DNA from 3 places in the Halomonas sp. Cn5-12 genome. Region 3 is predicted to be linked to each of the others. Evidence: predicted binding sites of a transcription regulator. Region 3 holds the regulator's gene; each other region holds the start of a gene.
The links. The regulator sigma-54, encoded in region 3, starts transcription at its own class of promoters, with help from an activator protein. The targets are predictions, from matches to a motif close to TGGCACNNNNNTTGCTNT.
Positions count from the first base shown of each region.

Region 1: speB (agmatinase) is a predicted target of sigma-54. The motif match lies at 2,574-2,591, and genes of this name have one in related genera.
Region 2: L1249_RS14340 (HAD-IIB family hydrolase) is a predicted target of sigma-54. The motif match lies at 1,461-1,478, and genes of this name have one in related genera.

Region 1 is NZ_JAKGAY010000010.1:59,032-63,587, forward strand. Features, by position in the region: gene L1249_RS07935 (ABC transporter ATP-binding protein) at 1-901, opposite strand, end outside; gene L1249_RS07940 (sigma-54 interaction domain-containing protein) at 996-2,414, opposite strand; gene speB (agmatinase) at 2,668-3,618, shown strand; gene L1249_RS07950 (YjiH family protein) at 3,754-4,556, shown strand, end outside.
Region 2 is NZ_JAKGAY010000031.1:34,748-39,303, reverse strand. Features, by position in the region: gene L1249_RS14345 (glycosyl transferase) at 1-433, opposite strand, end outside; gene L1249_RS14340 (HAD-IIB family hydrolase) at 453-1,400, opposite strand; gene L1249_RS14335 (OmpA family protein) at 1,788-2,825, opposite strand; gene L1249_RS14330 (hypothetical protein) at 2,930-3,667, shown strand; gene L1249_RS14325 (FlgO family outer membrane protein) at 3,673-4,236, shown strand; gene L1249_RS14320 (glycosyltransferase family 32 protein) at 4,286-4,556, shown strand, end outside.
Region 3 is NZ_JAKGAY010000001.1:248,127-252,682, forward strand. Features, by position in the region: gene lptB (LPS export ABC transporter ATP-binding protein) at 1-627, shown strand, start outside; gene L1249_RS01200 (RNA polymerase factor sigma-54) at 733-2,148, shown strand; gene hpf (ribosome hibernation-promoting factor, HPF/YfiA family) at 2,246-2,554, shown strand; gene ptsN (PTS IIA-like nitrogen regulatory protein PtsN) at 2,559-3,026, shown strand; gene rapZ (RNase adapter RapZ) at 3,092-4,015, shown strand; gene L1249_RS01220 (HPr family phosphocarrier protein) at 4,125-4,394, shown strand; gene pmbA (metalloprotease PmbA) at 4,422-4,556, opposite strand, start outside.

The DNA of each region.
Region 1 (4,556 bases), on a different contig from region 3:
CTAAGTACTCATCGCTGAGTACCTGGGCCGGAATGCCTGCCTCGGATGCTGGGCGCAGTTCGATATCTTCAGGGCGCACGCCCAACTGACCCCCGGCGGCCTCCATGGGGGCCACTGGGGTCGAGGGTTCGCCCTCGATAACGGCCCCCTGGTCACCTTGCACTAGAGGCAAAAGGTTCATGGCCGGGCTGCCAATAAAGCTGGCGGCAAACGCACTGGCGGGCTGGTTATAAAGCGCGTCGGGTGTGCCGTCCTGCACGATATGTCCCTGTTGCATCAAGATCACACGGTCTCCCATGCTCATGGCCTCCACCTGGTCGTGAGTGACGTAAACCACCGTCATATCGAGTCGTGATTGCAGGGCTTTGATCTCCCTGCGCATATCGCTGCGCAGCCGCGCATCTAGGTTGGACAGCGGCTCATCCATCAAACAGATGGGGTGCTCTGAGATAATCGCTCGCGCCAGCGCCACCCGCTGACGCTGGCCGCCGGAAAGCTGGGCCGGTTTGCGGTGCAGGTAATCCGTCAGGTCCACCAGCTCGGCCACCTGGGCCAGGCGCTGCTGCCGTTCTGCCTTCGCTACCTTCCGGCTGCGCAGGCCAAAGACGATGTTGTCGGCCACGCTCAAATGCGGAAATAGCGCATAGGACTGAAACACCATGCTCAGCCCACGGTCGCCAGGTGGCAGGCGTGTCACATCGCGCTCACCAATATGAATCTCCCCGCCGCTGGCTTCTTCCAAACCTGCGATCATGCGCAGCGTGGTGGATTTTCCACAGCCTGACGGCCCCAGCAGAATGACGAACTGCCCAGGCTGGATATCGAAGGAAATGTCGTTGACTGCCGTGGTCGCGCCCCAGTGCTTGGAGACGCCTGCCAGGCGAATGCGCGATTGGTTCATGGCTCTCATCCGTCATGCGTGGCGACGATCTATAGTGAGAGCAAGGTGTTGCGTTTGTATGACGCCTGGATGTCAGGTTGATGTCGTGAGGCGATCACGGGGTGATCTTGATGCCGTAATGCTGCAGGCGGCGCACGACGCTGGATTGGCTGATGCCCAAACGTTTGGCGATGGCATACGTGCTGGGCAGAGTGCCGCACAGTTGGCTCAAGGTCTCGCGCTCGATGCGCGCCAGGTACTCCTTCAGGCTTTCGTCCTGTTGCAGAGACGCCGCTGGGGACGTCAGCCACGCAGTGGGCAGCGGTGTGTCGGGTGGCTCAGAGGCCGAAGGTGCCGCGGGCGCTTCGATCTGGTCGCCGGGGCTTGAGAGCCAGGCTCTTTCCAGCCAGTTTTCCAGCTCCCGCACGTTGCCGGGCCAGTCGCTGCCCATCAGCGTCGACCAGGCCGGGTTACTGATGATTTTTTGGCGGCCATAGCGGTGGTTCAGCCGGGTCAGGCAGGCTTCCACCAGCACGGGAATGTCTTCGCGGCGCTCGCGTAGCGGGGGCAGCGTGATGGGGATGACGTTCAGACGATAGTAGAGGTCGAGCCTGAACAGGCCGGTTTCGACCCGTTTGGCCAAGTCCTGATTGGTCGCCACGACCAGCCGGAAATTGACGCGACGAGCCCGCGTGTCGCCCAACCGGGTCAAGCTGCCATCTTGAATCACTTTCAGCAGTTTGGTCTGCATCAGCAGTGGCAGCTCGCCAATTTCATCCAGAAAGAGCGTGCCCCCTTCGGCCTGCTCCAGCAGTCCGGCCTTGCCTTGCCGCGCGGCACCGCTGAAGGCGCCGGGCTGGTAGCCGAACATCTCCGACTCGAACAGGTTTTCCGGGATCGCTGCGCAGTTGACCTCGATGAACGGGCCATGATGGCGCTCGCTCCAGCGGTGGAGCTGCTTGGCAAAGGCTGTCTTGCCCACGCCAGACTCCCCCAGCATCAGCACGTTGGCATCCGATGATGCCACGCGCTTGAGCAACAGGGCGATTTCCCGCATCACATGGCTTCTGACCTGAAGGTGGTCCAGCGCAGCATCCAGCGCTTGCTCTTCGGCATCGGGGGCGGCCTGGCTGCGTTTCAAGTGTTCACTAAAACGTTTTTGCAGCAGAGCGTATTCGTCCTGCAGCAGCTGAAGGTCGGTCAAATCCCGTGAGCGGCTGACAATGCGCTCCAGCTTGCCGTTGGCGAACACGGGGTAGGCTTCGGCAATGACGCGGCGGCCCGTGCCGGTGATTTGCATTAGCTGAGCGGGCTGTCGAGTGCGGATGACTTCCATGGTGATGGACGGTTTCAGAACACCGGCGGCCTGGAGCTGTTGAACGCTGCTGGAAAGCAGCTCCTCCCGTGATACGCCGTATACCGCCTCGGCACCGGGGCTGATATCCATAATCTGACCGTCGCCGCTGACGATAAAGAAGTGGTCATTGGCGGTTTCCACGATGGTTTGCAGTACGCGCCTGTCGATTTCACTCATGCGTCTTCCTTATCTACCGCACCGGCTTTTGTATCGTTAGATGAACAGGATAATGCAAATATGACTCATTGATTCATTTTTGCATCATTTCATTGGCGTTGCGATTCATTTTTGCATCGATGGGGCGGTAAACCTCCCTATTTATCAGCGCAGGTGACTTGGCATGGTCTGTGCAGTACCTGTGTATGAGCTAGATAAATCGCTAAAGCGCTAGGCCCGTCAGGCTGGCCATAATAAATCCAAGGAGAAAATGATGTCGGACTTTAATCAGCCGCTGGGCGGCAACACCATGCCGCGCTTTGCGGGGCCTGCCACCATGATGCGCCTGCCCACGCAAGAGAGTGCTGAAGGGCTGGATGCGGCGTTTATCGGTATACCCATGGATATCGGTACATCGAACCGCCCGGGTACGCGCCTAGGGCCACGCCAGATTCGCGATGAGTCGCGCATGTTGCGCCCTTATAACATGGCAACAGGTGCCGCGCCGTTTGAAAGCCTACAGGTGGCGGATATCGGCGATGTGCCCATCAACACCTTTCACCTGCCGAAAAGCGTCGACATCATCACCGCCTTCTATGACGACGTGCTCAAGCACGACTGCATTCCGCTAACGCTGGGCGGCGAGCACACTCTGACGCTGCCCATTTTGCGTGCCATAGCGAAAAAACACGGCCCGGTGGGGCTAATTCATATCGATGCCCATGCGGATGTGAACGAGCACATGTTTGGCGAACCCATTGCGCACGGCACGCCGTTCCGTCGTGCCCAGGAGGAAGGGTTACTCGCCCATAACAAGGTCGTGCAAATTGGCCTGCGCGGGACCGGTTATGCCCCTGAAGATTTCGACTGGTGCCGCGAGCAGGGCTTCCGTGTGGTGCAGGCTGAGGAGTGCTGGCACCGCTCGCTGGCGCCATTGATGGCGGAAGTGCGTGAGCAGATGGGCGATATCCCGGTGTATATCAGCTTTGATATCGATGGCTTAGACCCCTCCGTTGCCCCTGGCACCGGCACTGTGGAAATGGGCGGCCTGACATCCGCCCAAGGTTTGGAAATTGTGCGGGGCACCGCTGGCTTGAACATCGTCGGTGGTGACCTAGTAGAGGTATCACCACCTTATGACCCCAGCGGTAATACGGCGCTGATGGGTGCCACGCTGCTGTATGAAATGCTCTGCGTACTGCCGGGCGTCAAGCGTAACGCCTAAACCTAGCATGCACGTGTTCGTGAAAAAGCGCTGACCTAACAAGGCGCAGATGACAAAACATAAGAAGGGGAGCCGCGCTTCCCTTCAGGACGCCGCCAGCCCACCTCCAATAATCACATCCAATAGGTGAATCGTATGTCTTATTCACAAGCGAAGTCGGAAGAACCCACTTCGTCTTCATTGATCCCCCGAGCACATCTTCTAAAGTTTTTGCTGCCATCGCTGATGGGCGTACTGCTTTTTCTGGTCCCGTTTCAAGTCGGTGATTCGATCAATATCGGCATGGGGTTAATGGCCGATGGCCTGCAGTCGCTTTTGGGCGCTGCACTGCCCGCGATTGCACTATGTGTGCTGTGTCTATCCGTCATCGTGACGCTCTATGTGAAGCTCGCACAGCCTAGCTGGGCACAGCAAGGCCACTTCAAAGACATGTTCGACGTGGGGGCTATTTGGGTAGCGCTGCGGATACTCGGTGCGATCTTCGTCATCATGACGTTTTTCCAGTTCGGCCCCGAAGTTGTCACAGCGTCTTACACGGGCGGAGTGATGCTTAATGATCTGGCACCCGTGCTACTGACGTTCTTTTTCTTTGCCGCGCTGCTACTGCCTTTTCTGGTCGAGTTCGGCTTTATGGAGTTTATTGGCACCATGGTGCGTAAGCCGTTCCGGGTCATCTTTAACCTGCCGGGGCGCAGCGCGATTGATGCCACTGCGTCATGGATGGGGTCGGGGACCGTTGGCGTGCTGATCACCGCTCAGCAATACGAGCAGGGTTACTACAACGGCCGCGAAGCATCGGTGATCGCAACTAACTTTTCGGTCGCTTCCATCGCCTTCAGCCTGCTAGTGACCAACTTTGTTGATCTTAACCACCTTTTCGTGCAGTTCTATTTCACTGTAGTGGTATCAGGTTTAATTGCTGCGGTCATCGTGTCGCG
Region 2 (4,556 bases), on a different contig from region 3:
CCACCACCGACGAGCGGCCAGACGCCAGCACGTAACCTGCGCAATACCACACGTTGCGCCCTTTGCCTGGCTCTAACGCTCCCAGACCGTGGCTTTCCAGCTCGGCGTCTAACTCACGCAGGCGTGGCCCGTCGTTCCATAGAATGCGGGTGTGCTGGGGCAAGCGAGAGAAAAACTCCCGGGCGTACAAGAATTGCTCACGGTCGGCGCGGTCCAGGCCAATTACAATCTCGTTGAGGTAAGGCACCTTCACTAACTCATCCACGATGGCTGAAAGCGCCGGACCTTCCAGCTCGGAAAACAGCGACGGCAGTATCAACCCCATCGGGCGACGCTTAGCAAACTGACTCAGCTCCTGCTCCAGTGCCTCTACCGGGCGGCGAGTTAGGTTATGAAAATCGGTGATAACGCCATTTTGATGAAAGTCACTCATTCGCTGATCCCCTTTTGGGTTAGGCCGTTTCTGGTTGTTGGCTGAGTACCGCCGCTAGTCGGCGGTCGTCTCGCCCCCACCAGTGGGCTACCCCCTCGGCCCAGCCCGTTGGTCCAGTTTCCTTAGTGCGATAAAGCGCTGTGTTCGTGGGTGTGACGGTTAAGTCGTGGCAGCCTTTAATCACGACAGCCTGATCGACGGCATCGAGCATGGAAATATCATTGGGGCCATCGCCTAGCCCTAATGAGAGCGGCGCACGACCCCGTAAAGCGGTAAATCGTTTAACCAGCCAGTCAACGGCACTGCCTTTATCCGAGGCCTTACCCATTACGTGCCAAAAGCGCCCGCCTTGCGTCAGCGTCAACCCATCGCCCTCAAGCGCTAAGCGAAAGTTTGCCAGCGCGGCCTCGTCGTCTTCCCAGATAAGCGGCTCGCTGCCTTCACGCTTTCGGGCAGCCTTGGCACGGGGTTCATCTAAACCGGTAAGCGCCATGACTTGGGTAATATCCAGCTCACTCATACGGGTAAAACGAACGCCCAGGCGTTTGCGCCAGACGTTAAGCCGTGCCCGGATAAAGCCCACATCTACTCCAGTGTGTTTAACCACCACGCCATCCAGGCCACTCCCTGGGCGGTCTAGCCGTGCGTGACACCAGCCCGGTGGCAGGCCAATCACAGCGCCGTTTTCCGCCACAAATGGGGTAGCTGTCAGGCCTAGCGCTTCACGCAGGGAAATAAGCTCGGCACGGGTTTTACTAGTGACCGGTATAACGGGCACGCCCTGCTTTTTTAGGCGCGCCAGCCAAGGCGCTGCCGGTGAGAAGTCATAGCTGTGGTGGTCTAGCAAGGAACCGTCTAGGTCAGTGACCACCAAGCGCGGTTGAAGCGCTGGGTCAGCACTATCGGGCGACAGCGCTATATCAGGCAACTCAGCCTGAGTATGTGCAGTGCGAGTCTGTTCGGTCATGGCACCACCTTATTGCAATCTTAAAAGCCGTTACGCAGGCATTTCTTTCGGATAAGCAATAAAGCAGAATGTATGCCAATGAAGTTCATCTAATATAAATCAAATACTTAAAATCAAAGAAAGGGTGCTGAAGGCTTGAGCACCAAAAAAGCGCATCAGAAAAGCACCAAATAGGTGCAAAAATGGTGAACTAAGTTTTTCATTTAAGATGTCGGCCTAAAAGCCTACAAAAAATTGCACAAGCGCTTGGCAAAATCTCATAAATAGCTATACTTATATTGTACTCACTGACATTCATGTCCACCCCCTCACCTGATGTCAGTGAGCCAAGCCCTTTCAAGCCCGCCTACCCCCGGCGGGCTTTTTTTGCGCTTGCTTTGCCTGCTCTTACTCTACATGGATGACCACTTCTACTCGGCGGTTGCGGGCACGCCCTTCGGCGGTGTCGTTATCGGCTAGCGGCTGGGTAGCCGCTAGGCCCACTGCCCGCAAACGCTCAGAGGCCACACCCGCCTCCTCCAAGGCTTCTACAATGGCGATAGCACGGGCGCTTGAAAGCGCCCAGTTAGATGAAAACTCCGGCGTGTTAATGGTTTGGCTATCGGAGTGCCCCTCTACCCATACTTCACCATCGTAGCGCTGAATGGTTTCCAGCAGGCTACCCACCAACGATGAGCCGCCTTCGGTAAGCTCCGCCGTAGCAGAAGGGAACAGCAGCCTATCTTGCACCCGCAAGCTAATGCCCTCCGCCACACGAGAGACCTCTACGCCCTCTAAATTTGGCAGATACGCTGACGTTTCAACGCGCTCAGGCAGGCTTGTGTCCAGCGCTAGGGCGCTGCTGATGGCCTCATCGCTGATTTCCTGAACATTAACCGGGGGGCGATCCGTCAGCAGCACCATATAATCTGCCATGGGCGAAGTGGCCACCTCTTCTTCTACGCGCACCAAAGGAGTAGGAAGTATCGGTGTCAGGCGTTCAGACAGCGTCTTAACGAACGGTAGCTCCTCGGCCGGCGTTAGCTCTGCTGGTTCAGGGAGTGCTAATAGCGGCGGCACCCTAAAGGTGGAGACAGAACGGGTGGGTAAACCCGCCACACCCAGCGCGGCACTAATCGCCATCGGATTTAGCGTTCCAGGGGCAGATGCCAACCCCGAGCTACGTTGTGAACGAAATTCATCCAACACGTCGGGCAACGGCACTTCCAGCGGTGGCGCAATGAGGTTATCAGGCTCAACCTGGTTATCCGCAGATGACCACTCCGGGCTTGTCACCCCAGCTGCGGCGATAATAATCACAAACAGTGCCACCAACAGCGTCATAATGTCGATGTAGCTAATCATCCAGCCGCTATTGCTCTCGTCTTCGGGGTACGTAGACAACAGCGAATCATGGCGTGGGCCGCTGCGGTGGTCTTCAAGCATGGGTGTTATCACTCATTCAAGTTTCTAACCTCGTGGCCGATCTAAGCTAAGCATGGCAAACTAGTCTATCAAATAGCTGTTTAGTAGCGATAAGGAACTATCAGGTGCGCATTCTTCCCACGTCATTCCCCATTGTCCACTTTTTACGCCCCGTTGGCCTGGGAATTGCCAGCCTGATGCTGAGTGGTTGTTTTTATGCCAACACATCACAGGCACCTATCGCCACCACTTACCCTTACACGGAACAGCAGCGCATGCAGGCGGCCCATCACTGGGATGTACTCGCACGCCATGAAGCTACCCAAATCCTACAGCGCGAACGCGTGCGTTTTCGTGATTTTTACATTACCCCCGCAGAAGAAAGCAGCGCCTCTGCCTATAGTGGCGGCGAGTTTGGTCGGGGCTTTCGTACTTTGCTCACCAGCGAGCTAGTATCACGCGGCGCGACATTGATGACCGTTCCCACAGCGAATACCGCCAACATTCATGTCGATGTTGAAGTTGTGACGCATCGAGATCGTGGCTTTATACGCCCGCCCGTGGGCGCATTCACAGCCTTAACCGCTGGCATTGCTGTGGCCACCATTCCTTATAATCAGTGGAGCGAACCTGCATTAGCGCTTATCCCTGGTGCGATTGCTGCCGATATTACCAGCGGCAGCTGGACGCATACCGGCAATGAAGAAGTGATTATTACCACCCAAATTTTAGACGGCGAACGAATCATCTACTCCTCCTCCAATATCTATTACATTAATGCAGGTGACCGCCGTCACTACGCGCCGCACCGGGTTCCCCAAGCGCCCACCACGCCAACAGTTTCTATCACCGACACCTGGTAATGTTTATGTCTTTACGATCTCTGTGCGCTCCTATTCGCGTAATGATGCTGCTGCTCACTATGCTGGTGCTAACGGGCTGCTCGACGCTAGGCAGTAATGCCCAACCGGAAGAGCCTAAACCTGATCTTTCTCAGCTTGCCCATCAGGCAGCGCAGCAGATGGTGGCGAACAACCCAGACCTGACCCGCTACAGCCCCATGATTGCCGCTACCTTTGTCAGCATCGATAACCTAAGCCAATCCTCTACTTTTGGCCGTATTAGCTCGGAGATCATGGCGTCCGCTTTGGCACAGCAAGGCATGCAGGTTCGCGAAGTCAAAATGCGTGACAGCATGTTTATTGAAGAGAGCGTGGGTGAACTTATTCTCTCCCGCCAAGTTCAACGTCTTAGCGCCCAGCACAACGCCCGCTCGATTTTGATGGGAACTTATGCCCAAGGGCAGGATTACCTCTATGTGAGCGCACGGGTAGTTCGCGCTGGCGATGCCATGGTATTGGGTAGCGCAGATTTCCAGCTACCGCTCGACAATAACATGCGCAGCCTACTGGAAGGCCAAGGAGGCTGGTAACGCCCCTTCGCTTAACCGTTACGCACGGAACTAATTTAAAAGGATTCTCATGCCTACAAGGCCTGCCACCAACAAAACGCTGATAGTGGTTGTTAGCCGTTTTATTAAGCTATTTGCTAACATTACCAAGTTACTCAGCTATGTCTTTCACGCTATTGTTCCCAACAAGCGCTTCACGCTGCCAGAGCGCTCCGCGCCCTGGTTAGCGCCTAAAAATGATTCGGTAGTTCCACGTATTATTTGGCAAACCAACTTTACCAATAAAGTCACCCTGCCGGTTTATCTCAACTACCTGTTCAACCGCCTGATGGCCCCGCGCT
Region 3 (4,556 bases):
CTACTTGGCCCTAATGGTGCAGGTAAAACCACCTCGTTTTATATGATTGTGGGGTTGGTCAAATTGGATGCGGGCAAAGTAGGCATTGACGACCTTGACCTCACTCATGCTCCTATGCATGAACGCGCCATGGCAGGGATTGGTTATCTACCCCAGGAAGCTTCCATCTTCCGCAAGCTCTCCGTGGCTGACAACATTATGGCCATTTTAGAGACACGCAAAGAGCTTGATCGAAGCGCCCGGGAAGCACAACTTGAGTTACTACTTGAAGATTTTCACATCACTCATATACGCGACAACTTAGGCATGAGTCTTTCTGGGGGCGAACGCCGCCGTGTTGAAATCGCCCGCTCATTGGCCACCGAACCGGCCTTTATCCTGCTGGATGAACCTTTTGCCGGGGTTGACCCGATTTCCGTTGGGGAAATTAAAGCTATCATTCGAGCGTTAAAGAAACGCCACATTGGCGTATTGATCACCGACCATAACGTTCGTGAAACGCTGGATATTTGTGATATTGCCTACATTGTTGGCGACGGTCACATCATTGCCAGTGGAAACGCCCAGGAAATCCTCAACAACCAGAAGGTTCGAGATGTCTATTTAGGCGCTGATTTCCGCCTTTAAACAGTGACCTGCAGAAGCATTTCTTTTAGTGGCATGCTTATTGCACTTGCACCAAGCCATAACTCGCTCTAGGGTGGAGCTTTCTGATTAACGAGTGGTTCTCAGATGGTCATGAAAGCTTCTCTCCAATTGCGTATCGGCACACAGCTGACCATGACACCTCAGCTGCAGCAGGCTATCGCCCTGCTTCAGCTATCGACGCTGGACCTTCGTCAAGAAATTCAGCAAGCGCTAGATGCCAATCCCATGCTTGAGCAAGAAGATGAGTTTGGCGAGCAGGCTGTCAGTGAGCCTCAAGAGGCTGAGTGGTCCGAGAGCATCCCCAACGAACTCTCCGTCGACAGTGACTGGTCAGATACCTATCAAGACATAGGCAGCCTGGGTGGCAGCAGTGAAGGCCCCGACTTCGAGCGCCAAGCCGCTGGACAAAGCCTACATGGCCACCTGCTATGGCAACTGGCCATGACAGACTTTAGCCCGCGAGAATACGCCATCGCGGAAAGCCTGATTGATGCGCTGGATGCCAACGGCTATCTCACCCAGCCGCTTAATGACATTCGGGAAGGATTAAAAGCCCAAGGCCATGACAGCTTAAGCCAGCGGGAAGTGGAAAATACCCTGCTGCGCTTGCAGCAATTTGAGCCCACCGGCGTCTTTGCCCGAGACCTGCGTGAATGCCTGATGCTGCAACTCGCCTCACTACCTGAGGACACCCCTCTGCTAATGCCCGCCAAACGGCTGGTTCGCCAGTTTTTGGAAGCATTAGGCAAAGACGATATGCGGCTTCTCAAGCGCCGTTTAAGCCTTGATGACGAGCAGCTTGACGATGTCATCCGTTTAATTCGCAGCCTTGACCCACGCCCTGGGAGCACCTATGGCGTTACCGACGACAGCTACATCACCCCCGACCTAGTCGTTCGGCACGACAATGAAGGTTGGCATTTAGAGCTCAATCCAGAAGCACTACCACGCTTGCGTATACAGCCCGACTACGCCAGCTTGATCAAACGCGCAGACAAAAGCCAAGACAACCAGTTCCTCAAAGAGCACCTCCAAGAAGCCCGCTGGCTGATCAAAAGCTTATCGAGTCGCAATGACACGCTGCTACGAGTTGGGCGTGAAATTATTGCACGCCAAATTGGCTTTCTGGAGCATGGCGAAGAAGCAATGAAACCGCTGATTTTAGCGGATATTGCTGAAGCGGTAGAGATGCACGAATCCACCATATCTCGTGTGACCACGCAGAAATTTATTCACACGCCACGGGGCGTTTTCGAGCTTAAGTACTTCTTCTCAAGCCAGGTAAGCGGCCAAGACGGCGGCGACAGCCACTCCAGCACAGCCATTCGCGCCCGCATCAAAAAGCTGATTCAGGATGAGCCCTCAGGAAAACCGCTCTCCGATAGCCGCTTGGTGACTCTGCTTGAAGAGGGGGGCATTAGCGTTGCACGGCGTACTGTCGCAAAATATCGGGAGTCAATGGGCATTCCCTCGTCAAGTGAGCGCCGCCGTTTACGCTAGTTAAGCGGTACGTATGAACAAACTCAACGCAAGGGCTTTGCAATAGCGTAAAAAGGGTTACAATCGAAGTACAGTCCGATGGATAAGGAGCACGTCAATGCAAGTAAACATCACTGGTCATCACGTTGAACTGACTGACGCCTTGCGCGACTACGTTAACGAAAAGCTAGAGCGCGTTGAACGCCACTACGACAACATTACCACGGTGCAAGTGACCTTATCTGTTGAGAAGGAGCGCCAGCAAGCAGCCTGCACACTGCACGCTGCCGGTGCAGACCTTCACGCCGAAGCGCTTGATAACGACATGTATGCCGCTATTGATGCGCTAGCAGACAAAATCGATCGTCAACTCGTTAAACATAAGGAAAAAGCACAAGCTCGCGCCCAGGGCGCTGGTGTGCGTTAACTCAATGACGTTGGAAACCATCCTCCCCCCGGAGCGCGTGCTTTATGACGTTCCCGGGGGCAGCAAAAAACGGGTGCTGGAGTTTTTCAGCACCTTTATCGCCCAAAATACACCCAGCCTAGATAGCCAAGAGGTGTTTAGCCGACTCATTGGCCGCGAGCGACTAGGCAGTACGGGGATAGGCAACGGGGTTGCCATCCCCCACGCTCGCAGTCCTCACTGTAGCGCACCCATTGCTGGCTTTTTAAAGCTTGCTGAGCCAGTAGACTTCGACGCCATTGATGGCGACCCGGTGGATCTTGTGTTTGTGCTGCTGGTACCAGAAGAGGCAGATGACACCCACCTAGCACTGCTTGGCCAAGTGGCTACTATTATGAACGACGCCCATACGCGTCAGCAGTTACGTAAAGCCGATAGTCAGCGCGAACTCTTAGCACTTATTACCGCCAAGATTCGCGAACAAGCCGCCTAGGCTTTATGGGCGGTGGCCACTGCACGCAGCGATAATTTCCTCCCATGCAAGCCAAGAGAGACGCTATGCAACTGGTGATCATTAGCGGCCGTTCAGGGTCCGGTAAATCTATCGCCTTACAAGCGCTAGAGGATCTTGGCTACTACGCTATCGACAATTTACCCGCCATGCTGCTGGGCTCATTAGTTGATGAACTACGTGAGCAAGGCGAGCGCACTCACTTAGCAGTGAGCATTGACGCGCGCAACCTTCCTACGGCGCTTGAACGCCTCCCAGCTTTACTGGAAGAACTACGCCAGCGAGAAATTCGTTTTCAGGTCATCTATCTGACCACGGATGCGCGCATTCTTTTGGAGCGTTACTCAGCCACCCGCCGTCGCCACCCGCTTACCCGGGATAGCGAAATGACGTTGGAAGAGGCCATCAATAAAGAAGAAGAGACGCTGCTTGAAATTCGCGATCTCGCTGACTTGTTGATCGATACGTCGCGCTTATCCGTGCATGACCTGAGACGCCGCATTACTGATCAAGTCGCCCACCAGCGAAAAGATCAGCTAACACTGACGTTTGAGTCGTTTGGCTACAAACGCGGCGTACCCATGGATGCCGACTTAGTCTTCGATGTTCGCTGCCTGCCCAACCCTTATTGGGACCCTACCCTGCGCCAATTTACAGGGCGTGATGCTGATATAGTGGCGTTTTTAAGTAGCTACCCAATGGTCGAGGCAATGACCAATGATATTCAGGCTTGGTTGGAAAAGTGGCTTCCGGCTTACCAAAATAGCCAGCGAAGTTATATAACCGTGGCTATTGGCTGCACCGGCGGGCAACACCGCTCTGTTTATATGGTCGAACAGCTTGCTAAAAAGCTGGTTAAACAGACCGGAGAAGTACAGTTGAGACACCGTGAGCTGGGGTTACAATACACGCTGAGCGAAGAGCCTGCGGTGCCATGCGTTACCACACCCGCCGCTGCCAGCACGCCCTGAGTTTCAGGACCTAACTTTTAAGGCCTAAGCTTCTCAAGACCTAAGTTTTTCAAGACCTAAGTTTTTCAAGACCTAAGTTTCAAGACCCACTCGGCAAAAAGGAACCAGAGTGCCCAAAAGAACCTTAACACTTACCAACCAGCGTGGTCTTCATGCCCGCGCGGCCACCAAACTGGTGAAATGTGGCCAGCAGTTTTCCGCGAATATCGTGGTTTATAAGCAGCAGCAGAAAGCCGATGCCGCCAATATTATGTCGCTGCTAATGCTGGCCGCCCCCTGCGGCACCGAGCTCACTGTCGCCGCTGAAGGAAACGACGCCGAACAGGCGCTAGATGCCATTGAAGCTCTGTTCGACGCACGGTTTGACGAAGACCAGTAGCTAGTTTACCAAGTCAGCACTTGTCGACTAGCTTCCTGCCACTGTCATCGCATCAATCAGCCAGCTACCCGTGTGAATACTGCCACGGGTATCCGTATCACTTCCCACACCGCTTAGCCCCGCGAACATCTTGTTGAGGTTACTAGCAATAGTGAACTCCTC